Regions from separate parts of the Streptococcus canis genome, predicted to be linked through region 1. Evidence: predicted binding sites of a transcription regulator. Region 1 holds the regulator's gene; the other holds the start of a gene.

Region 1 (12,470 bases):
TCCACAAGTAGCCAAGGCTGTTCAAAAAATAGCACCTGAATATGGTTTTGTGCTGCGGTTTCCAGATGGGAAAAAACAAAGCACAGGGGTTGGTTATGAGGATTGGCATTACCGTTATGTGGGGAAGGCCTCAGCCCGTTATATGACCCAGCATAACCTTACTCTAGAAGAATATATCACTGCTTTGAAGGAGAAATGATGAGAAGCCGACTGAAATTACCCTATTTTGTAGGGCTCCTACTCTTCTTTTTGATTTTGATGATTGGCCCTCTGCTTGTTAATGGAAGAACGGCTAGCGCCACCAAAGAGATTAAGGTAGGCTACACCCAAGAGCAACTGATTCAAAGCATTGGTCCAGAAGTGAAGCCTCTGGCAGAGTATTATGGAGTCAGCCCCTCTGTTTTGATTGGCCAAATCCTGTTAGACACCAAAGATGGCAAGACCTTGCTAGCTGCTAAGTATCATAATCTCTTTAACAAAGAAGCAGCAGTGGGACAGGCAGCCATTACATTAAAATCTCCTAAGCAAAACAACCGAAAAATTAGGTATGCTGTTTATAAAGATAGAGAAAGTGCTATCAGAGATTACCTAAGCATGCTTAGCCAAGGGAACATCGCTGACAAAGGCTTGTACCGAAGTCTAGCAACAGAAAAAGGCTATAAAATTCCAGCTCAAAGCTTACAAGACTATCTTCACCCCGATGATAAAACTTACGCAAAACGTTTGATTCAAGTCATTGAGGACAAGAATTTAACAAGCTATGATCAATAGAATTAGCACTCTTTGAAAAGAGTGCTAATTTTTTGAGTTTTTCCCTTGACATGCGTGTTGGAAGGAGTATAATGGAATTATAAATTAGCAGTCTGATACATAGAGTGCTAAGTGAAAGGAAGTGGTTGGTTTGTGATTACCGAGCGTCAAAACGACATCTTAAACCTTATTGTGGAATTGTTTACGCAGACCCATGAACCAGTCGGCTCAAAAGCTTTACAGTCTGTTATAGATTCTAGTAGTGCTACTATCAGAAATGACATGGCTAAGCTGGAAAAACTGGGCCTCCTTGAAAAAGCACATACTTCTAGCGGACGGATGCCGAGTGCTGCAGGGTTTAAGTATTTTGTGGAACACTCACTAAGTTTAGATAGCATTGATGAACAAGATGTCTATCAGATGGTCAAAGCCTTTGATTTTGAAGCCTTTAGACTGGAAGATCTTCTGGCTAAGGCCAGTCAAATTTTAGCAGAAATTACGGGCTATACGGCTGTAATTTTAGATGTGGAACCTGCTAGGCAAAAATTAACGGCCTTTGATATTGTTCAATTGTCCAATCATGATGCCTTAGCTGTGCTTACCTTGGACGAATCAAAACCCTTAACCGTTCAGTTTGCCATTCCCAAAAATTTCCTTAGCAAAGACCTTTTAGTTCTCAAGGAAATTGTGGATGAGCGTCTATTAGGTAGGGACGTGATGGCTGTTCATTATAAATTACGAACAGAAATTCCACAGGTTGTTCAAAAGTATTTCACAGTGACAGACAACGTCTTGGATCTGTTTGCTTACATCTTTGCTGGTCTTTTCCAAGAAACGATTTTTGTTTCAGGAAAGGTAGCTTCTCTTGATTATGCTGGCTTAGCTACCTATCAATTTCTTGACCATGAGCAACAGTTGGCCCTGTCAATTAGGCAGAGCATGGCAGAAGATGATATGGCGATCGTTCAAGTGGCAGAAAGTCGAGAAGCAGCTCTGGCCAATGTCACCCTGTTGACTTACAAATTTTTAATTCCTTATCGTGGTTTTGGGCTGCTTAGCCTAATCGGACCGATTGATATGGATTATCGCCGTAGTGTCAGTTTGATGAATGTTATCGGACGTATTCTGGCAGTTAAATTAAGAGATTACTACCGTTATTTGAATAGTAATCACTATGAAGTTAACTAGCGCAGCTTATTGATTGAAAATATAAGAAAGAGGTATAGCCCTTGTCAAAAAAAGAAAAAAAAGAACAGGTCAAGCAAGAAGCTATCGACGAGGTTGTTGAGACAACTGAAGAGACAAAAGATAACGTCGTTGAAGAAACTCCTGAGAAAACAGACTTGGAATTGGCTAATGAACGCGCAGAAGACTTTGAAAACAAGTACCTCCGCGCTCACGCTGAGATGCAAAACATTCAACGCCGTGCCAACGAAGAACGTCAAAACTTGCAACGTTACCGTTCGCAAGACTTAGCGAAAAAAATTCTCCCAAGCCTTGATAATTTAGAACGTGCTTTAGCTGTTGAAGGGCTGACAGACGATGTCAAAAAAGGCCTTGAAATGGTTCAAGAGAGCCTTGTTCAAGCCCTTAAAGAAGAAGGGATTGAAGAAGTGGCTGTAGAAAGCTTTGATCACAATCTCCATATGGCTGTTCAAACCTTGCCAGCAGACGATGACCACCCAGCAGATAGCATTGCACAAGTTTTCCAAAAAGGCTACAAACTCCATGAGCGCTTGCTAAGACCAGCCATGGTGGTAGTTTATAATTAAGATGCAAAGGGCGTAAAAAGCGAAAAGAAAATAGGAAACCAATGATGTGTGTTTACCCTCAGGAAGACTTATTTTTATCACGATGCTTTTAGCGCCTGCTCAATTGAGCTATCTCACTTGACCGAAATGTCAGTAAACTAAGAAATGACAATATTAAAACGTTCATTTAACTGCGCTAGCAATGAAGCGAACGTAGTGAGTGTTATTGGATTTGTCCCCGCTGAGGTAAGGGTAAGAGCCCTTTAAAAGAGCTATTACTTGGAAACTTTTGAGACTCTAGGCTCAACAGTTAGCCATGAAACCGAAGGTTTGCTGGTGTCCCAACCTCCTAAGGGAACAATCAAAAGAAAATAAAATTCAGAAGAGGAAATAAACATGAGTAAAATTATCGGTATTGACTTAGGTACAACTAACTCAGCAGTCGCAGTTCTTGAAGGATCTGAATCAAAAATCATTGCTAACCCAGAAGGAAACCGTACAACACCATCTGTTGTCTCTTTCAAAAATGGTGAAATCATTGTTGGTGATGCTGCAAAACGTCAAGCAGTCACAAACCCAGATACCATTATCTCAATCAAATCAAAAATGGGTACTTCTGAAAAAGTTGCTGCAAATGGTAAAGAATACACACCACAAGAAATCTCAGCTATGATTCTTCAATACCTTAAAGGTTATGCTGAAGACTATCTTGGTGAAAAAGTGACTAAAGCGGTTATCACAGTTCCTGCTTACTTCAACGATGCGCAACGTCAAGCGACTAAAGATGCTGGTAAAATTGCTGGTCTTGAAGTAGAACGTATTGTCAACGAACCAACAGCAGCAGCTCTTGCTTACGGTCTTGACAAAACAGATAAAGAAGAAAAAATCTTGGTATTTGACCTTGGTGGTGGTACCTTTGACGTATCTATCCTTGAACTGGGTGACGGTGTCTTCGACGTACTCGCGACTGCTGGTGATAACAAACTTGGTGGTGATGACTTTGACCAAAAAATCATTGATTTCTTAGTCGAAGAATTCAAAAAAGAAAATGGTATTGACCTTTCTCAAGACAAAATGGCGCTTCAACGTTTGAAAGATGCTGCTGAAAAAGCTAAGAAAGATTTGTCAGGTGTCACTCAAACTCAAATTTCATTGCCATTTATCACTGCTGGTGCAAGTGGACCTCTCCACTTGGAAATGAGCTTGTCACGTGCTAAATTTGATGACCTTACTCGTGACCTTGTAGAACGTACGAAAACACCAGTTCGCCAAGCCCTTTCAGATGCAGGCTTGTCATTATCAGAAATTGATGAAGTTATCCTTGTTGGTGGATCAACACGTATCCCAGCAGTTGTTGAAGCGGTTAAAGCTGAAACAGGTAAAGAACCAAACAAATCAGTTAACCCTGATGAAGTGGTTGCTATGGGTGCTGCTATCCAAGGTGGTGTCATTACTGGTGATGTCAAAGACGTTGTGCTTCTTGACGTGACACCATTGTCACTTGGTATCGAAACCATGGGTGGTGTCTTCACAAAACTTATCGACCGCAACACCACTATCCCAACATCTAAATCACAAGTCTTCTCAACAGCAGCGGACAACCAACCAGCTGTTGACATCCACGTTCTTCAAGGTGAACGCCCAATGGCAGCAGATAACAAGACTCTTGGACGTTTCCAATTGACTGATATTCCTGCAGCTCCTCGTGGTATTCCACAAATCGAAGTAACCTTTGATATTGATAAAAATGGTATTGTTTCTGTAAAAGCAAAAGACCTTGGTACGCAAAAAGAACAACACATCGTTATCAAGTCAAATGACGGTCTTTCAGAAGAAGAAATTGACCGTATGATGAAAGACGCAGAAGCAAATGCTGAAGCAGATGCAAAACGTAAAGAGGAAGTTGATCTTAAAAACGAAGTTGACCAAGCTATCTTTGCTACTGAAAAAACCATCAAAGAAACTGAAGGTAAAGGTTTTGATACAGAGCGTGATGCCGCTCAAGCAGCTCTTGATGACTTGAAGAAAGCTCAAGAATCTGGCAACCTTGACGACATGAAGGCTAAACTTGAAGCCCTTAATGAAAAAGCACAAGCCTTAGCCGTTAAAATGTACGAACAAGCTGCTGCAGCTCAACAAGCAGCACAAGGTGCAGAAGGTGCTCAAGCAAGTGATTCATCAAATGATGACGGCGTTGTAGATGGCGAATTTACGGAAAAATAAAAATGTCTACTAGACATTTTTATCCCGAACCCTGAAACAAAAAGTGATGCCGTCCACTGAACTGTTTTATCCCATGAGATGGAAATGCCAATCGAGTAGTAGGCTCTATGGACTATTTTAGCCTGTGAACCTAGAGACAGAGAGCGGACGGTTAAGGTTCGGGGGACCTTTTTATCTCAAGCCAAGAAATTGGAGAGCTCGAATTCATGTTAATTCGAAAAGTGGTTACTATCGAATCACATGACACGCGTCATAATAAGCTACAAATTCAGAGGTTGCCCCAGCCTCTGTTTTTGGCTAGAAAGCGACCGAAGACTGTAAAAAAGATGTATTAGGTCGTGGGAAAAGCGAAAGCGACGGGGTCGGAGACCGCAGATATGGGCAACTCCAACGTGGTGAAGGTCAGATGACAGTTGTGTTATTTGATGGGGAAAGACCTTAGGGCTTGATTATAAGTCATGATAGGCAATAAGCGACTGCTGACGATCACGCCACTTAAGGAGTTTGTTGAAAAAAGATGAAACTCACAGAAAGGAAGGCAAGTGTTCTTAATTGAACATGAGCTACGGACTGTGCTAAAAAGATTGTTTTTCTTTGGACGCAAGTCGTCTGACGTCAAAACTCCTATTTCTTAGGAATTTATCGAGAGAAGAACCTTTATATAGAAAGGAAACGAACCCGCCCTAAAAGCTGTGTGAAAAAGATGAATCGTTTAGAAAATCAGGATTTTCTGTCGATTTCCTATTGTCACTTTGCTTTTTTCGGGCTTGGTATCTTAATTATGAACAATACTGAATTTTACGATCGTTTGGGGGTTTCTAAGGATGCCTCCCAAGACGACATTAAAAAAGCTTACCGTAAGATGTCCAAAAAATACCATCCAGACATCAATAAAGAAGCAGGTGCAGAGCAAAAATATAAGGATGTCCAAGAGGCCTATGAAACGCTAAGCGACTCTCAAAAACGTGCCGCTTATGACCAATATGGAGCTGCGGGTGCTAATGGTGGCTTCGGTAGTGGAGCGGGCGGTTTTGGTGGCTTTGATGGTGCTGGCTTTGGCGGCTTTGAAGACATTTTCTCAAGTTTCTTTGGTGGCGGTGGCATGCGCAACCCTAATGCTCCTCGTCAAGGCGATGACTTACAGTACCGTGTCAATTTGTCTTTTGAAGAGGCTGTTTTTGGTGTTGAAAAAGAAGTTAGCTATAACCGTGAAGCAACTTGTGGCACCTGTGCAGGGTCAGGTGCAAAACCTGGTACTAGTCCAGTGACCTGTCGTAAGTGTCACGGTTCAGGTGTGATGACGGTTGATACACAAACACCCCTAGGTATGATGCGTCGTCAAGTGACTTGTGATGTCTGTCATGGTAGTGGACAAGAAATTAAAGAACCGTGTCCAACCTGTCATGGGACTGGTCATGAAAAGAAAGTCCACAAAGTTTCCGTCAAAATTCCAGCAGGTGTGGAAACTGGTCAGCAAATTCGTCTTCAAGGACAAGGTGAGGCTGGTTTTAATGGTGGACCTTATGGTGATCTATTTGTCATTTTAAATGTCTTACCAAGTAAGAAATTTGAGCGAAATGGTTCGACGATTTATTACAGTCTGAATATCACTTTCACTCAGGCAGCCTTAGGGGATACTGTAGATATTCCAACAGTCCATGGCGATGTTGAAATGGCTATCCCAGCAGGAACACAAACAGGTAAAACCTTCCGTCTCAAAGGCAAAGGGGCACCAAAGCTCCGTGGTGGTGGCCAAGGTGATCAGCATGTGACAGTCAATATTGTCACTCCAACCAAACTCAATGAAGCTCAAAAAGAAGCTTTAAGGGCTTTTGCTGAGGCAAGTGGTGAGCAACCTCTCCATCCCAAGAAAAAAGGATTCTTTGATAAGGTCAAAGATGCTTTAGAAGATATTTAAAAGAATTAAACGAATGCTTTTTTGAAAGCTGCGTTTTTTCTTATTAAAATCAAGGTGGGAGGCATTTTTGATGTTAAAACTCATTTTTTTCTTGCCAAAGTCCTCAATCTGGTGTATCATATTTAGGTAATTAATTTGATTATCAAATCATTTTAAAATAAAATAATTTTGTTTTCAAATAAGTTATCAGAAAAGAGGGCTGTTATGCAGTTTAAACATATCATCTTTGACATTGAAGACGACCTTGCGACTCTAACCTTAAACCGTCCAGAGGTATCTAATGGGTTTAACATTCCGATCTGTCAAGAAATTTTAGAAGCATTGGTGGAAGTTAAGCAGCAGTCTTCTGTGCGCTTTTTACTGATTAAAGCCAATGGGAAAATTTTTTCAGTTGGTGGGGATTTGGTTGAGATGCAAGCTGCTGTTGAAAAGGATGATGTCCAGTCATTGGTTAAAATTGCTGAGCTGGTTCAAGAAATTTCATTTGCAATTAAGCAGCTGCCTAAACCAGTTATTCTTTGTGCTGATGGTGCAGTAGCTGGTGCAGCATTTAATATTGCTTTAGCAGTCGATTTTTGCATTGCTAGCTCGCAAACAAAATTTATTCAAGCCTTTGTTAATGTTGGCTTGGCACCTGATGCGGGTGGTCTCTTCTTGCTAACACGTGCAGTTGGACTGAACCGCGCCACCCATCTTGTCATGACTGGTGAGGGAGTAACAGCAGAAAAAGGTCTTGACTATGGCTTTGTTTATCGTACAGCCGAATCCGATAAGTTAGACAAAGCTTGTCTTCAACTCTTAAAACGGTTGAGACGCGGGTCTTCCAATTCCTACGCTGGAATGAAGACTTTGGTATGGCAGAGTTTTTTTACAGGCTGGGAAGATTATGCTAAGAAAGAACTTGATATTCAAGAAGAACTAGCCTTCAAAGAAGATTTCAAAGAAGGTGTTAGAGCTTATGGAGAGAGACGACGACCGAATTTCCAAGGAAAGTAAGACATCAATGCTTGCAAAAAGCTTTGACCTTTGATATACTTTGATTGTCAAAGTTTATTGCTAGGAGGTGTTTACTTGGAATATGACAAAATTAACCAATACTTGGTTGATATTTTCAATCGTATCTTGGTTATTGAAGAAATGAGCCTAAAGACGAGTCAGTTTAGTGATGTCTCATTAAAAGAGATGCACACCATTGAGATTATTGGAAAATATGATCAGGTGACGCCAAGTGACATTGCCAGAGAACTAATGGTAACATTAGGAACGGTAACCACTAGCTTGAATAAACTGGAAGCAAAAGGCTACATCGAAAGAAGGCGGTCAAGTTCAGACAGACGGGTTGTTTACCTGTCACTAACAAAAAAAGGTCGCCTTTTGGATCGCCTTCATGCTAAGTTTCACAAAAACATGGTTGGTCATGTGATTGCTGATATGAGTGACGAAGAGATGCAAGCGCTGATGCGCGGACTAGGCAACCTACATCAATTTTTGGAGGATTTGGTTTAAATGGTCTTTTCGAAAATCAGTCAGGTGGCTCACTACGTTCCTGAACAGCTAGTGACCAATGATGATTTAGCAAACATAATGGATACCAGTCATGAGTGGATTTTTTCTCGGACAGGAATTGCACAGCGACATATTACCAGGGATGAAATGACCAGTGATTTGGCTAGTCGAGTTGCAGAGCAACTCTTGGCAAGGTCTGGTTTAGAGGCGGATCTTATTGATTTTATTATCGTTGCTACTATTAGTTCAGATGCTACAATGCCTTCAACAGCGGCAAAAGTTCAAGCGACTATTGGTGCTACGAGAGCCTTTGCCTTTGATATGACAGCTGCTTGTAGTGGATTTGTCTTTGCTTTGGCCATGGCTGATAAACTTATTTCATCGGGTGCTTATCAGAAGGGAATGGTGATTGGGGCAGAGACTTTATCAAAATTGCTTGACTGGGAGGATAGAAGTACAGCTGTTCTCTTCGGAGATGGGGCAGGGGGTATCTTGCTAGAAGCCAGTCAAGACAAGCATGTATTAGCAGAAGCCTTACATACTGATGGGGCTCGTGGACGGAGTTTGACTTCTGGTCAGACTAGTCTATCCTCTCCCTTTTCCATTAGCGAAGAAGCAAGAACTACCATTCAAATGGATGGACGTGCCATCTTTGATTTTGCGATTAGAGATGTGTCCAAAAATATTTCATCAATCATTGAACAGTCAGGTCTAGCCAAAGAAGACTTGGATTATCTGCTCTTGCACCAAGCCAATCGTCGTATTCTTGACAAAATGGCTCGTAAAATCGACCTCCCTCGAGAGAAATTTCTTGAAAACATGATGCATTACGGAAATACAAGTGCAGCGAGTATCCCAATTCTCTTGTCAGAGGCTGTCCAAAAGGGGCAGATTAAATTAGATGGTAGCCAAAAGGTCTTATTTTCCGGTTTTGGTGGAGGTTTGACATGGGGAAGTCTAATTGTTAAAATCTAGTTATATCATGTGCCTAGCACATTTATAAAAATAAATTTATATTTTTTAAGGAGAAATAAAAATGGCAGTATTTGAAAAAGTACAAGAAATTATCGTTGAGGAACTTGGTAAGGAAACAGAAGAAGTGACTTTGGAAACAACTTTTGATGATCTTGACGCAGATTCACTTGATGTTTTCCAAGTTATCTCAGAGATTGAAGATGCCTTTGATATCCAAATTGAAACTGAAGAAGGCTTGAACACTGTTGGTGACCTTGTTGCTTACGTTGAAGAGAAAACAAAATAAATCTAGGAATGACTGATATAGCAGCAACGTGTTAAATGTTAGCTGCCCATGTCCCTATCATAACTGGACAAGATAATAGGCATTAGTCAAACCGTTGGGGTGAGATTAGACTCTTTTTGGGATCTAACTCGCTCTTTCTTCTTACCATGATAGTTTGATTATCAAATTATTCTCCTTATTGTTTATAGAAAGTTATTATGAAAACACATATTACAGAATTACTTAATATTGATTATCCCATTTTTCAAGGAGGTATGGCTTGGGTTGCTGATGGAGACCTAGCAGGTGCAGTATCCAATGCCGGTGGTTTAGGAATCATTGGCGGTGGTAATGCTCCAAAAGAAGTTGTTAAAGCCAATATTGATCGCGTCAAGGCCATTACTGACAAACCCTTTGGTGTAAATATTATGCTCTTGTCACCTTTTGCCGATGATATTGTTGATTTGGTTATTGAAGAAGGTGTCAAAGTTGTCACAACAGGTGCAGGAAATCCAGGGAAGTACATGGAGCGGTTGCATCAGGCGGGAATAATTGTTATTCCAGTTGTTCCAAGTGTGGCTCTTGCGAAACGGATGGAAAAATTAGGTGTTGATGCAGTGATCGCTGAAGGTATGGAAGCTGGAGGACACATTGGTAAATTAACGACCATGACTCTTGTGAGACAAGTGGTTGAAGCAGTATCTATTCCTGTTGTTGCAGCAGGAGGGATTGCTGATGGCCACGGAGCAGCAGCAGCCTTTATGCTAGGTGCAGAAGCTGTCCAGGTCGGAACTCGCTTTGTTGTCGCCAAAGAATCTAATGCGCACCAAAACTTCAAAGACAAAATCTTGAAAGCTAAAGATATTGATACGGTGATTTCTGCTCAGGTTGTAGGTCATCCTGTTCGTTCTATAAAAAACAAATTGACCTCAGCTTATGCCAAGGCTGAAAAAGAATTTTTGACCGACCAAAAGACAGCAGATGATATTGAAGAAATGGGGGCGGGCTCACTTCGCAATGCAGTTGTTGATGGTGATGTGGTCAATGGTTCGGTTATGGCAGGTCAGATTGCTGGTCTTGTTAAGGAAGAAGAAAGTTGTGAGGCCATTTTAAAAGATATTTATTATGGTGCAGCTCAAGTTATTCAAGAAGAGTCCAAGCGCTGGCAATCTATTTCTTTAGATAACTAAATTAACAAAATAAAGGATGATGACAATGACAAAAACAGCCTTTTTATTCGCTGGTCAAGGTGCTCAAAAATTAGGGATGGCAAGAGATTTCTATGATAATTTTGCTATTGTCCGTGACACTTTTGATCAAGCTAGTCAAGTATTAGGGTATGATTTACGCCGTTTGATTGATAGTAACCAAGAAAAATTAAATCAAACCAGCTACACTCAACCAGCTATTTTGACATCATCAATTGCCATCTATCGTGTTTTGGGCTTGCATCACATTAAGCCAGACATGGTAGCAGGTCTTTCTCTAGGAGAATATTCAGCATTGGTGGCATCAGGAGCGCTTTCTTTTGAAGACACCTTGGCTCTGGTTGCTAAGAGAGGTCGCTTGATGGAAGATGCTGCTCCAGTAGGTTCTGGGAAAATGGTTGCGGTCATGAATACGGACGCCAAAGTGATTGAAGAAGTCTGTCAAATAGCTGCTGAACATGGAGTGGTTGCTCCAGCAAACTATAATACTCCTAGTCAAATTGTGATTGGTGGTCAAACAGATGCTGTAAATGTTGCGGTTGAATTATTAAAGGAAAGAGGTGTCAAACGACTGATTCCCTTAAACGTGTCAGGTCCCTTCCACACGGCTTTGTTAAAACCAGCCAGTCGTTTATTAGCTTGGGAATTGGAACGGTATAACTTCAATGACTTCAAAATTCCCCTTGTTGGTAATACCGAAGCTAGTATTATGGAAAAAGACCGTATCCCCGAATTGTTGGCCCGTCAGGTGATGGAACCTGTTCGTTTCTATGACAGCATAGCTACCTTGACAGCAAATGGGGTAACTCAGGCTATTGAGATTGGCCCAGGCAAGGTTTTGACAGGTTTTGTAAAAAAAATTGACAAGCAGTTGCCATGTAACAGTATTGAGGATATGGTAGGCCTACGCTCATTTTTAAATAGATAGAGAGGAAACTCATGGAAATTAAAGGAAAAAATATCTTTATTACAGGTTCAACAAGAGGTATCGGTTTAGCGATGGCTCATCAATTTGCTAGCTTAGGGGCTAATATTGTCTTGAATGGTCGCTCTGCTATTTCTGAAGAGCTTATCGCCAGCTTTGCCGATTATGGTGTAACAGTTGTTGCTATTTCTGGAGATGTTTCAGAATCATCAGATGCCAAACGTATGGTTAATGAAGCGATTGAGAGCTTAGGTTCGATTGATGTTTTAGTGAACAATGCTGGTATTACCAATGATAAATTGATGCTCAAAATGACGGAAGAAGATTTTGAACGTGTCTTGAAAATCAATTTGACTGGTGCTTTTAACATGACTCAGTCGGTACTAAAACCAATGACTAAGGCTCGCCAAGGAGCTATCATTAATGTCTCTAGTGTGGTTGGTTTAACAGGTAATGTTGGACAAGCGAACTATGCAGCTTCTAAAGCAGGATTGATTGGCTTTACCAAATCTGTTGCCCGTGAAGTTGCTGCTCGTAACATTCGAGTGAATGCTATTGCACCAGGTTTTATCGAGTCTGATATGACAGGTGTCCTCCCTGAAAAAATGCAGGAGCAAATTTTAGGTCAAATCCCAATGAAACGTATCGGAAAAGCGCAAGAGGTTGCTCAACTAGCGAGTTTCTTGGCTGAACAAGATTATATTACAGGACAAGTTATCGCTATTGATGGCGGAATGACAATGCAATAAGGAGACGTAGTGAAATGACATTTAAAAGAGTAGTTGTAACAGGTTATGGCTTAACATCTCCAATCGGGCATGATCCTGAAACATTTTGGAACAATCTGAAAACTGGTCAAATCGGTATTGGCCCTATTACCAAATTTGACACAACCGATTATGCGGTCAAAAATGCAGCTGAAATTCAAGATTTTCCTTTTGATAAGTAC
Region 2 (12,470 bases), 270 kb from region 1:
CTTGCAACGTTTCTCATCCTATTGGTACAGGGATATGGGATTTGTCTTCAGTCTGAAACAGCCTTATTGGGCTGTTTTTTCCTATTCGAAAGACTTGATCCTCACTAACAAAATACTTGAAAAAGCTAAGACTGCCACCGCTAGATAAGCAGCTAATGTAGTATGTTGTGTGGCTATAAATACCATCAGCATAGATAGTACACCTGCTATACATGTTAAGAGAAAACCTAAGGCAGACTCAATCGCTCCCATTTTGTCTTTTGGAATATGCTTAAAGAACAATTCTTGAAGTCTAGGATTAATGACTCCCATGAAGAAAACATTTCCAAAAGCTCCAAGCAGAATCACAGCAAATTGAGAGAAGAAAATCCCTACAACCATCACAAAACCCATCATTTGAGCTAATAACATAGCATTTCGCGTCGATAAGCTCTTTCTTAAGATTGTCGTGCTGATATTTCCCAAAAGCATGCCGACAAAAATAGCAATGGATAATAAGCCTAAAGAAAAGCCAACCGATAAGCCCAAAAAAGGATGCTTAATCAGCAATAAGCTCGATAAAGGAACAATCATTCCCAAAATGCTTTGTCCAATAGCTAAGATAACAAATAACTTGAATATTGTTGAAAAGCCAAATAAGATTCGTAAGGACTGCCACATATGGCTGATATAATTTTTCAAATTAAAGTCTGTTGTTTCTGGCAATTCTTTTTCGTAACCCTTCAAATCCTTGCGAATATAACATAATCCCAAAAAAGTAAAGAGGAAGGTCAAGGCGTTGATCATAGCAAACCACTGCAAACTGATAAAGCCTAAGGCTAACCCTCCACAAAGATTTGCGAAAACTTGCACAATACTTACTAGTGCTTGATTAAAACCCATAGCCTCAGCAACATCATCACCCAGTAATTTGATAAAGATAGGGGTTAGCATGGAGCCCGAAAATCGACCCAGTATATCTGATACAAGATTGATAAGACAAATCAAGGCAACACTGACAATGGTCAATCCACTTCCTGATAAGACTGCTACAAAACTGTAGAGCAAAAACTTGGCAAAACCCATAATCAGCATTTTGTTGATTCTATTTTTTTGAAAATCCGCAAAGCTCCCTGTAAATAACTGCAATAACTGTGGTAATTGCTCTGAAGCAGTAATCAAAAAAACCGCCAGTGGCGCAAAAGCATAAGCCGATACAGCCTGCATAATGGCCAGATAAAACATGGTATCGCCCAATAGCGAAATAGCCTGATTCAGCGATAGCTGTCTAAAGTCCCTATTTTTTAAAAAGACATTCATCTTCGTTACTCCGTATCTAAATGAAATAAGAATTTCTCTTTTAACATTGTCCAGTAAATGCCAAGCGTTCCTGTACCAAAGTCAACAACTGATTGACTAGGTTCCTCACTTTGAAAGACTAAGCAATCATTTGAATCTCGATAAGATCGTGTGATTAAAATCGCCACAATTTTTTCATATAGCTCATCGTTTTCTGTGGATATAACCGTTTGTAACAAACTGGCTAATCCATGGCAATAACTAGTCCCCATGTGGAGATGTTGCTTGAATAATTCATTTTGAGATTGAACTATTAATAACTGATACTTTTTCTGATTAACTAAACACAAATACAAAAGTAAGCCCGAAAAACCTTCACACCATGAATAGTCTAACAATTTAAGGCTATCAAAACCCACCTCTAGTTGATTTCTTATTTTATCTGAAATAAAATCTGAAAAACTTTCTATCGATTCGTCATAAATAACATCCTCATAAAGTTGTGAATAAGAGTTTAGCACATATGCCAGCCTTTGCGACATCTTTTAATCGTAATCCCCTTGATTCTCTAAAGGTTTTAAAAATCTCTCCAAAATTTTTCATTATGTCCCTCCAACACCCATATATGGGAATAACTTTTCATTGACTCCATGATAGCACATTACAAAGAAAAACAACATGCTTTCCAATACATTAAAAGCCTGTAAGCAAAAAACTCTCATTTAAAAAGTTTGGCATTTTATGTCACAACTAAAAAGAACAAAGAGTGGAAATCATGAGTCGAAATCCAAGCTTTGTTCCTTTTTAGAGTAAGAAGTCAAAAACCTCTTTTTAATAAGCATCAATGCTATAGAGAAACTAGAAACCACCCATCATGCCTGGATCCATTCCTGCTGGCATTGCTGGCGCAGCTGGTTCTGGTTTGTTAGCAACAACTGCTTCAGTTGTTAAGATAAGGCTAGCCACAGAAGCAGCATTTTGAAGGGCTGAACGCGTTACTTTAACAGGGTCAATGATACCAGTAGCAATCATGTCTACCCACTCACCTGTTGCGGCATTGAAACCTGTTCCAGCAGGGCTATGTTTCAATTTATCGATAACCACAGACCCTTCATAACCAGCGTTGAAAGCAATTTGACGTACCGGTTCTTCTAAGGCACGAAGTACGATATTACGACCAGTAGCATCATCGCCATCAAGATCAAGGGCTGCTACTTTTTCAATAACTGTAATAAGCGCTGTCCCACCACCAGCAACGATACCTTCTTCAACAGCCGCACGTGTAGCATTCAAGGCATCTTCGATACGAAGTTTCATTTCTTTAAGGGCTGTTTCTGTTGCGGCACCTACCTTGATGACAGCCACACCACCAGCTAATTTAGCCAAGCGTTCTTGTAATTTTTCACGATCAAAGTCAGATGTTGTGGTTTCCAGTTGTGACTTAATCAACCCAACACGGTTGGCAATCGCCTCAGAACTGCCTGCTCCCTCCACAATGACAGTGCTGTCTTTGTCAATGGTCACTTTAGCGGCTTGACCAAGAGCTGACATCGTAGCATCTTTCAATTCAAGACCAAGATCTTCTGTAATGACTGTACCACCTGTCAAAATAGCAATGTCCTCAAGCATGGCCTTACGACGGTCACCAAAGCCTGGAGCTTTGACAGCAACCACATTAAACGTACCACGAATTTTATTCAAAACAAGGGTTGGAAGGGCTTCGCCGTCAACGTCATCTGCAATAATCAACAATGGACGGCTGGTTTTGAGAACTTCCTCAAGCAATGGGAGAATGTCTTGAATGTTTGACACTTTTTTATCAGTAATCAGAATAAATGGGTTTTCAAGGTCTGCAACCATTTTTTCATTGTCTGTAACCATGTATTGAGACAGGTAACCACGGTCAAACTGCATGCCTTCTACCACTTCAAGCTCTGTTTCCATTCCACGTGATTCTTCGATAGTAATCACACCATCGTTACCCACACGTTCCATTGCTTCTGAGATGTATTCCCCAACTTTTTCAGAACGAGATGACACAGCAGCAACCTGAGCAATAGCTTCTTTACCAGAGACGGGCTGAGCAATAGCTTTCAAGGCTTCAACAGCTGTTGCTGTTGCTGTTTCAATCCCACGACGGATACCAATTGGGTTAGCACCAGCAGTCACATTTTTAAGCCCTTCACGGACGATAGCCTGTGTCAAGACTGTTGCAGTAGTAGTACCGTCACCTGCAATATCATTGGTTTTAGAAGCTACTTCAGAGACCAACTTAGCTCCCATATTCTCAAAGTGATCTTCTAACTCGATTTCTTTAGCAATGGTAACCCCATCATTGGTAATTAAAGGGGAACCAAAGGCTTTTTCAAGCACGACGTTACGACCTTTAGGACCAAGCGTTACCTTTACCGTATCCGCTAAAATATCAACCCCACGCACCATTGCAGCACGCGCATCTGCTGAAAATTTAATATCTTTTGACATATTCAATCCTTCTTTCTATACAGAGATTTATCGTCTTATTCTGCGACAATAGCGATGATGTCAGCTTCACGAATGATGGATACTTTTTCGCCATCAACAGTTACTTCCAAATCATGCCCGTTTTCAACCAAAACTTCCTGACCAACTGCTACTGATGGAAGAACAGCGTCACCTGTGATGGTGCGAATGCCATTTTCACTGACAGCTAGAACTGTCGCTTTTCGTGTTGACTCTTTATGAGTACCTGCAAGGACAAAACCACCGACAGTCTGTTCTTTGTCTTCGTCAAATCTTACGACCACACGGTCACCTAATGGTTTTAACATGTATATTTCCTCCAATAAAAGAATCTTTAATCATTTAGCACTCTTAATATATGAGTGCTAACTTCCTCCTCTATTTTATCACTTGGTCAAAAATAGTCAAGAAAAAAGAGTCCGTTTTCATAAGAACAGACTCTTTATTGTGAATCGTAAGCTGTCAACTAGGTGAAGCAGGGAAATTTACCCAACGTTAAAGCTGAGTTTGCCATGGGAAAGCCCAATTTTCAGGGTGTGACCACTTGCCAAGTCACCAGCAAGAATCAATTCGGATAGTTTGTCTTCTACCTGCGTTTGCAAAGTACGGCGCAATGGACGAGCACCCATTTCCACATCATAGCCTTCCTCTGAAAGGTACTTGAGAGCCATTGGCTGGAATTTGAGGGTAATGCCTTTTTCTGCTAAACTAGCAATCAATGGCTGCACCATAATCTTAACCACTTCCCTCATATTCTCTTGGGTAAGGCTATGGAAGACAACCTTTTCATCAATTCGGTTGATAAATTCTGGTCGATAAGCTTTTTTCAATTCTTCCAAAATCCGTTTTTCCATGGCTTGGTGGTCATGGCTGACCCCTTTTACCCCAAAGCCAACTGTTTTATCATCCCGCAGAGCTGTTGCCCCTAGATTACTAGTCATGATAATAATGGTGTTTGAGAAGTCCACCTTACGCCCACGGCTATCTGTCAACATACCGTCATCAAGCACTTGTAAGAGCACGTTGAAAATGTCAGGGTGGGCTTTTTCCACCTCGTCAAAGAGGAGGACAGAATAAGGCTTATTTCTGACCTTCTCTGTTAATTCACCGCCTTCATCGTAACCAACATAGCCTGGAGGCGCTCCATTAAGGCGAGATGCCGCAAATTTTTCCATATACTCTGACATGTCAAAGCGGATAAGGGCTGACGCGTCATCAAAGAGGACTTCTGCCAAAGCTTTAGCCAATTCAGTCTTCCCAACACCAGTAGGTCCAAGGAACATGAAAGAACCAATTGGACGTTTACCAGTGCGAATACCCGATTGATTACGACGGATTGCTCTAGAAATGGCTGAAACAGCGTCTTCTTGTCCAATCACGCGCTTGTGCAACTCTTTTTCAAGATTGAGGTATTTTTTGCTATCAGCCTGACTGAGTTTTTCCAATGGAATCCCTGATAATTTGCTCAGGGTTGCCATAATATCGTCTTCTGTTACTGGCCTTGGCCTTCTCGTCTGCCCCTTAGCTTCTTTGGCCAAAAGACGTGAAACCTTTTTTATATCACCGTCAAGAAGTGCCTGATCTATTGGTGTGATGATTTCCGAACTTGATTTTTTAACCATGCTTTGGACTGTAGCGCTAGCTTCGTCCAACAAATCGATGGCTGAATCTGGAAGATTTTTACTAGTTAGGTAGCGATGCGCCATTTTAACAGCTGTATGCACTGCCTGATCAGAAATTGACACATTATGGTAGGTTTCATAGGAAGTCTTCAAACCTAGTAAAATCTGATAGGCGTCTTCTAGGTTAGGCTCTTCAATTAAAATTTTGGCAAAGCGGCGAGAAAGAGCGGCGTCCTTTTCAATATGTTTTTGGTACTCTTCCTGCGTTGTTGCTCCGACCATGTGAAGGGTGCCACGAGATAGGGCTGGTTTCAAAATATTAGCAGCATCAAGTGTGCTATCAATACCGCTTCCTGACCCCATAATGGTATGCAATTCATCCACAAAGAGGATAATCTTGCCATCTGCTTCAATGTCATCAATAATCTGGTTCATGCGTTCTTCAAAATCACCACGAAAACGTGTCCCCGCAACGACGCTCATCATGTCCAATTCGAGGACGCGCATGTCTTGCAGTTCATAAGGAATGGCTCCATTCACAATACGTTGGGCAAGACCATAGGCAAGGGCAGTTTTACCAACCCCTGCATCTCCAACAAGAACAGGATTGTTTTTGGTTTTACGACTGAGCACTTGAATCATGCGAGATACTTCGGCATCACGACCAATGACAGGCTCTAGCAGACCTTGTTTTGCCATCTCGGTCAAATCTCTGGTGAAGTCAGCCAAATCACCCGTCGTGCTTGGTGGTTTCATCATATCTGAGAAGGTTCCTTGAACCTTCGTTTTCTTTGGTTTGCGTAACTCATGGATAGTCTTAATGGTTTCTTTGCTATAACCTGCGTGAATCTCAATGGCCTTTCGCAAATCAGCTAAGCGAGGTTCCCCATTTCCTTTATCTTTGATGCGATACCCAGCCATTTCCAAGAGACGACTTGCCATAATATCAGGATTGAGTAGCATGGCAAAGAGCACATGTTCAGAGCCGACTTCTGGGTCTTTAGTGATTTGACTAATAGCCTGCGCAAACTGTAACACATTCGTCAAGGTCTTGGATTGAGGCTTGAAATCCACGTGTGACACCTGACCTTTAGGATTTTTTCCTATAGCTAAAATAGCGGCAGCTTCGTATTCTTCCACTGCAACTTTAGCATCAAATTCACTTAGCACTAGACCTGCTAAGGACTGGTCAACTCTAGCCATGGCTAACAAGATATGCCAAGTTTCTAGGTAGTGGCTGTCAAAGCGGGCTGCTTGAAACTGTGCCTGCCTAAAGATTTCTTGCATCTTCAATGAATACATGATCATTAATTGCTTCCCTTTCTATCGATTCGCTGCAATAAACGGTAGAGCATCCGCGCACGAATAGTTGGTCCATCCGGCCCTAAGACTTCATCAGATGCCATGGCCAAAACAATGTTTCCTTCACGTTCTGTGACTAAATGTTCATCAAAGAGGAGTTGCATCGAATCAGTAAAGACCTGTTCGCTCAGGCGTTCATCAATAGAGGCCATTAAATTGCCAATCAGATGATGTTTGTCTGAAAAATGAACCTTGGCAATACGAATATAACCACCACCGCCACGCTTGCTTTCAACCTCGTAACCCCGACTTTCTGTAAAACGGGTTTTAATCACATAGTTAATCTGGCTTGGAACAACCTGAAAGGAATCTGCTAGCATAGAACGCTTAATCTCTGCAATTCCCGATTGGGCTAATAATTCTTTGATATATTCTTCAATACTATCTGAAGTATTTTTTGTCGGCATGCTATCACTCCTTTGCTTATGAACCGTTTACACTAGATAAAGGCACCAGATCGGTCTGTTTTGACTAAAACTGACTATTATTATAACAAATAGAAGACCTTAAAAGCAACTCTTTGTCATTGGAGACAATCATCAACTGAAAACAAAAAAAGCAGCCGTTGTTCCCAACACCTGCTTTTCTCTTATCATTTAACCTGATTAAGCTAATTTAGTGATATTGACTGCCTGAGGGCCACGTTGACCTTCTTCGACATCAAATTCCACTTTTTGTCCTTCTTCTAATGTTTTAAAACCATTAGTTTGGATTGCTGAAAAATGTGCGAAGACATCTTGACCGTTCTCAGTTGAAATAAAACCGAAACCTTTTTCAGCGTTAAACCACTTAACTGTACCTTGTGTCATATGCATCCACTTCCTTTCTATAAAGCATTTGTAAAAATAGAGAGAAATAAAGATGTTGAAACACAAATACTAACTCAAAAACTAATTTACTTGCCAAGTGTAACACGTTTTACCCCCCCTGTCAATCTAAACCCTTAAAAAAAATGATTATTTTTTTATTTTTCTAAATTTTTTAAAATTATCCTCCATAGACAGTACAACACCCTTTTCTGAGCCTAAATCTGAGAACTTTTTTATCTCAAGTTAGTGATTTTTTTGTTACAATAACAGATAAGGCATTGTTTCTGACAAGCAAAAAATTTCTTCTGGAATTGATGATAGAAAGAAGGTCAACTGATGACACAAACAGCTATTGACACACATGCTCACCTCTGGTCAGATGAGTACCTCGATTTACTAGAACGTTTGGGTGGCACTGGCATTGCAATCGCAAAGGGTCTAAATGCTAGTGGCGACCCTCAGGACCTGACTAAACGTCTTGACATGATGGACAAGGCTGGCGTCTCCTACCAAGTACTGTCGGCAACACCACAGGTTCCTCAGTTTGGTAAGCCACAAGAGGCTCTCAAGGCTGCTCAGACCATTAATCAATTTTACAAGACCATTATTGACCAATACCCAGACCGTTTTCGGGCCTATGGGGTTGTTCCTTTGCCAAATGTTGAAGAAGCTATCCAAGAAGGCAAGCGCGTTATTGAAGAATTAGGTTTTTTGGGAATCGCAGTCAATACTGTCCTTGAGACCAGTCAATCAATCGCCGATGACGCTTTTTTACCTTTCTTTGAAGCGATGGATGCTCTGGGAGCTGTTATCTACATTCATCCGACAGGCTGTGGTGCCATGAGCCCCATGGTCAATGATTACGACCAAGAATGGGTGGTCGGTGCTCCTATTGAGGATATGTTAGCTACCTTGCAGCTTTTGAAACGAGAGTTGCCACAAAAGTTCCCACATCTTCGTTTCCACATTGCGCATTTGGGTGGTGGTATTTCCTTTCAAATGCAGCGCATCATTGACAACTATGAGGATTGGCACAGCTTTTCACACCACCCCCTAGATACCTTGCAGAAGTACTTTTGGTTTGACACAGCCAATTTTCTTGAAGCTTCGTTGCTCCATAGTAATGAGGTACTAGGTCATCAACGTTTACTAGCTGGCAGCGATTTCCCCTACTTCCAAAACCAAAAATACACCAGAGCCTTTTCTTATATTCGAAAGGCAGCCTTGTCAGAGGAAGAACAAAAGGCAATTTTAGAAACCAATGCTAAAGCCCTGTACGGTGAGCGTTGGTAAAAACAAACACTAACACAAATCAGAATGAGGTAATAGCTCCAGCGGCAGTTATCTCATTCTTTTTTGAGCGCTTGACTTGAAAAGAATAGCAAGCTATGCTAGTTTATATAGCAAACTATATATAAGGGGGTCAGCATGCGCGAAAAGAATACCGTTTACTTAATCAAACGTGCTAATTTAAACTTTGATAAAATTGCCAACCATACCCTAGCAAGCTATGGTATCACCCATAGCCAATTTAAGTGTCTCAAATACCTTTACCTATTTGATAATGGTAGTCTCAACCAGCGGGATTTGGAACATTACTTTCACATGAGTAATCCAACCGTGACTCGGATTCTTCAAAATTTGGAAAAAGAAGGCTGGATTAAACGGCTAGCTAATGGTAAGGATAAGCGCCACAAACAATTGTACTTAACCGATAAGGCCTTGAGCATGCAAGAAAACTTTAAAGACATTGCTAACCAATTGGAGAGCCAGTTGACCGAGCGCCTGACAGACCAAGAACTGGACCATTTACAAACGCTATTGCGCAAAATGTTAGCTATTTCATTGACAGACTAGAAAGGAACACACCATGACAAAACTTAGACAACTGACAACTTTTAAAGGGAGCAATTTCCTCATTCCTATGTTTTTGACATCTGTCATTTACACCTTTTTCCCCCATCTCTTAAACCTGGGTGCTCCCTTTAGTGGCCTTTTTAGTCAAGACACCACCTTCTTTATCATTGCCGTATTGCTCATAGTATCAGGAATTCAGACCAATCTAGGCAAATACCCGAAAGTCATCAAGGCTATTGGACCTGTTTTACTCCTAAAGATAGGGATTGCCTTACTAATTACCTTGGCATGGAAGGCCTTTTTCCCTGCTAGTGGTTTTCTAGGTATCACTGCTGTGACCATAACTGCTATTTTAATGTCCCTTAATCCGGGCATGTACTTGGTTCTCCTTGGTAAAGATATTAGTGAGATGGAAGAAAGTGCCTTTTCAGTCATTAATTTAGTGATGCTTCCTGCCATTCCCTTGCTTATTCTGAGCGTTGGCGAATCCAACATTAACCTGATCACACCCTTGCTTGCCAATATTCTACCATTTGCTATTGGGGTTCTAATTGGTTATTTATACCCATCAAGTCGTGCCATGTCTAGGCCCTTATCAATGCTCCTGATTACTTTTTTGGCAGTTACTTTTGGAGCTCGTATTAATATCATCACAGCGCTTCAGTCAAGCCTCACTGGCCTTTTACTGGTTGTCTTTTATTATGCCTTAGCAGTCTTGCCCGTAGCCTTATTTGACAAGGAATGGAACGAAAAAGAAGGACGCATGACCTTATCCATGAGCTCCATTGCTGCCTTTTCCATGTCTATTCCTCCCTTTGTCAGCCAGTATCTTCCTCTGTCTGAAACTGTAATGGCTCAGAGCATTAGTCAAATCGCCTTTGCCGTCATTATTTCTAGTTTTACTACCCCTTACCTCTACAAAAAACTCATTAAAACGACCTCTAGAGAGGAAAACGTGGAAAAAGTTTACCAACTGTCACGAGACAGCCACAAGCCAGAATTTCTTTTGGAAGCCATGGCAGCTATTGAATGGAAGGCTGGCGCTTATTTAGCTAAACGTTTAGAAACCGGCAGATTAGACGCCATGGACCAAGTGATTATCATGACAGACAGCCATGACCAGTTGATGGGGTTTGCAGCACTAGTGCAAAAAGACATTGTCGAAAAGCCAGACTATGGTCCATTCTTATCCACTGTTTATGTCTCTCCTGATTTCCGAGGTCAAGGCTTGAGCTTGGAATTGGTTGACCGTATCACTGAGATTGCCAGACAAAAAGGGGTTAAAGACCTTTACGCCATCACTGCTCATCAGGGACTCTATGAAAAAAATGGCTTTACTTTCCAATCTCCCGTTCAAGATAAATTTGGCCGTGACATGCGCCTCTTAGTTAAACATTTAGGTTAGGCTCTAGGAAGTATCAGAAAGCCCTTTCTATTTGTCATCATTGACATCTTTTGCTACAATATAAGCATCATTATCAGGACAAAAAGGAGATTTTCTAATGATAACCATAACATTTGAAGCAGACAAGAACCGCTCCGTGGCTCACCAAGAGTCAGCAGAAATCGGGGAATGCACCTTCCTCCATAATGATGACCTTTGGGTCATCAATCACACCTTAGTTGACGAAGCCTATCAAGGCCAAGGCATCGCTAGACAGTTGGTTGACAAAGTTGCCAGTGAAGCTCGCAAAGCAGGTAAAAAACTGGCAGCGACTTGCCCTTATGCCATTGGGTTATTTGAACGCACCAATGACTATGATGACCTCCTTAGTGATTAACCCGACTATAGGGAAACTATTAATGATTTTACAATAGGTCACTAGCAAGCCAGCCCTTTCTTCTAGCAAAAATTTAAGACTAACAGGACTTTTAATTTTTGCCTGTACAAGGACTTTCTTTTCTACCTATGACGTAAAAGGAAGACGAGAAAACAGTTGCACTGCCCCCTGCCCTGTTGCTATGACAGTTGCTATTTTTATCATCCTAGTGATCCCTAATCACTAGGATGTTTTTAGTCTATTTCAACTAGACCAGTCTGACAATCAGGCAACCCTCAGCTTAAGCTGGTTAGTAAAGAAGAAAATTGTCATGCCAGCACCAAAAAACTGAATACGCTCAACTTAAAGCCTTGATTTTTCATCACTATTTTCAGACAGACTGATACCATGAAGAAGACCAGCTCTATCATCTCAAAGTAGCCAATGCCAACCTTCAGCACTTGCTGGACATGCTACAAAAGATTAAAATTGGAAGGCTGGTGCCCACTTAGCTAAGCGCCCCAAGGACAACCACCTGTCTAGGGATCCGCGATGACCCTCGCAAAGCCAACAAACTAAAGAAAAACTACTAGCACTACTTCTACTTTTCTCTCGGCGCAATTTCCCGTAGTCTCATAAAACCTATCAAAAAAAGACCTCTTGTAAGAAAACAAGAAGGCCTAAACCAGCCGAGCCATACAACCTATGTTAACGGCTTATCATATGGATAAATTTTTATGTCAAATATTAATAGTAATCACTCTCAGAGTCTTCTCCATAAAGAGCCTTATCTAACTCTCGACGCATATCATCAGCTGTCATATTTTTCTGCCTTACCTGCATCATCCAATAGCGATAGGTAGATTTATAAGTGCTAATATCCCAATTAAGTTGACGATCGTACTCGTCTAAGATATTTCTAACATTTAAGCTAGATAGTCGAGTGCTACTTGCACTAACTGTGCTTTCAGTGTTTAGAGCAATACCTGTAGTTAAAAGTGCTAATGCACTAACAAAGAATAATTTCTTTTTCATACTTCAATACAACTTTCTTTTTTTATATGTCGACATGAATATAATTATATATAATTTCTATAATTTTTGCAACTATATTTTAACATTTTTAAAATAAAAATAAGTATATTAGAATTATTTTATCATTTAAATTGAGGAATTAAACTTTTTATTCTAAGTCGCCATCAGAACCTCTACAAAAGAGTTTGTTGTTTCCGATAAGTTAATGAAATTTTTGATGCGTTCAAGGCACGCATCGTCTTTTT

What was found. The regulator HrcA, encoded in region 1, represses chaperone genes, less so after heat shock. The targets are predictions, from matches to a motif close to TTAGCACTCNNNNNNNNNGAGTGCTAA.
Region 2: the regulator HrcA is predicted to act here: its motif matches at 4,123-4,149, upstream of groES (co-chaperone GroES).

What each region holds. Positions count from the first base shown of each region.
Region 1 is NZ_LR134293.1:983,782-996,251, forward strand. Features, by position in the region: gene EL097_RS05110 (M15 family metallopeptidase) at 1-199, shown strand, start outside; gene EL097_RS05115 (glucosaminidase domain-containing protein) at 199-771, shown strand; gene hrcA (heat-inducible transcriptional repressor HrcA) at 904-1,938, shown strand; gene grpE (nucleotide exchange factor GrpE) at 1,980-2,522, shown strand; gene dnaK (molecular chaperone DnaK) at 2,898-4,724, shown strand; gene dnaJ (molecular chaperone DnaJ) at 5,506-6,642, shown strand; gene EL097_RS05140 (enoyl-CoA hydratase) at 6,847-7,638, shown strand; gene fabT (fatty acid biosynthesis transcriptional regulator FabT) at 7,714-8,148, shown strand; gene EL097_RS05150 (beta-ketoacyl-ACP synthase III) at 8,149-9,123, shown strand; gene EL097_RS05155 (acyl carrier protein) at 9,185-9,409, shown strand; gene fabK (enoyl-[acyl-carrier-protein] reductase FabK) at 9,607-10,578, shown strand; gene fabD (ACP S-malonyltransferase) at 10,604-11,524, shown strand; gene fabG (3-oxoacyl-[acyl-carrier-protein] reductase) at 11,536-12,270, shown strand; gene fabF (beta-ketoacyl-ACP synthase II) at 12,285-12,470, shown strand, end outside.
Region 2 is NZ_LR134293.1:716,368-728,837, reverse strand. Features, by position in the region: gene EL097_RS03820 (MFS transporter) at 82-1,299, opposite strand; gene EL097_RS03815 (lanthionine synthetase LanC family protein) at 1,305-1,820, opposite strand; partial or broken gene EL097_RS10850 (Rgg/GadR/MutR family transcriptional regulator) at 1,786-1,881, opposite strand; gene groL (chaperonin GroEL) at 2,137-3,762, opposite strand; gene groES (co-chaperone GroES) at 3,798-4,088, opposite strand; gene EL097_RS03795 (ATP-dependent Clp protease ATP-binding subunit) at 4,266-6,710, opposite strand; gene EL097_RS03790 (CtsR family transcriptional regulator) at 6,710-7,171, opposite strand; gene EL097_RS03785 (cold-shock protein) at 7,370-7,573, opposite strand; gene EL097_RS03780 (amidohydrolase family protein) at 7,910-8,866, shown strand; gene EL097_RS03775 (MarR family winged helix-turn-helix transcriptional regulator) at 9,002-9,430, shown strand; gene EL097_RS03770 (GNAT family N-acetyltransferase) at 9,444-10,835, shown strand; gene EL097_RS03765 (GNAT family N-acetyltransferase) at 10,933-11,211, shown strand; gene EL097_RS03760 (hypothetical protein) at 11,938-12,225, opposite strand.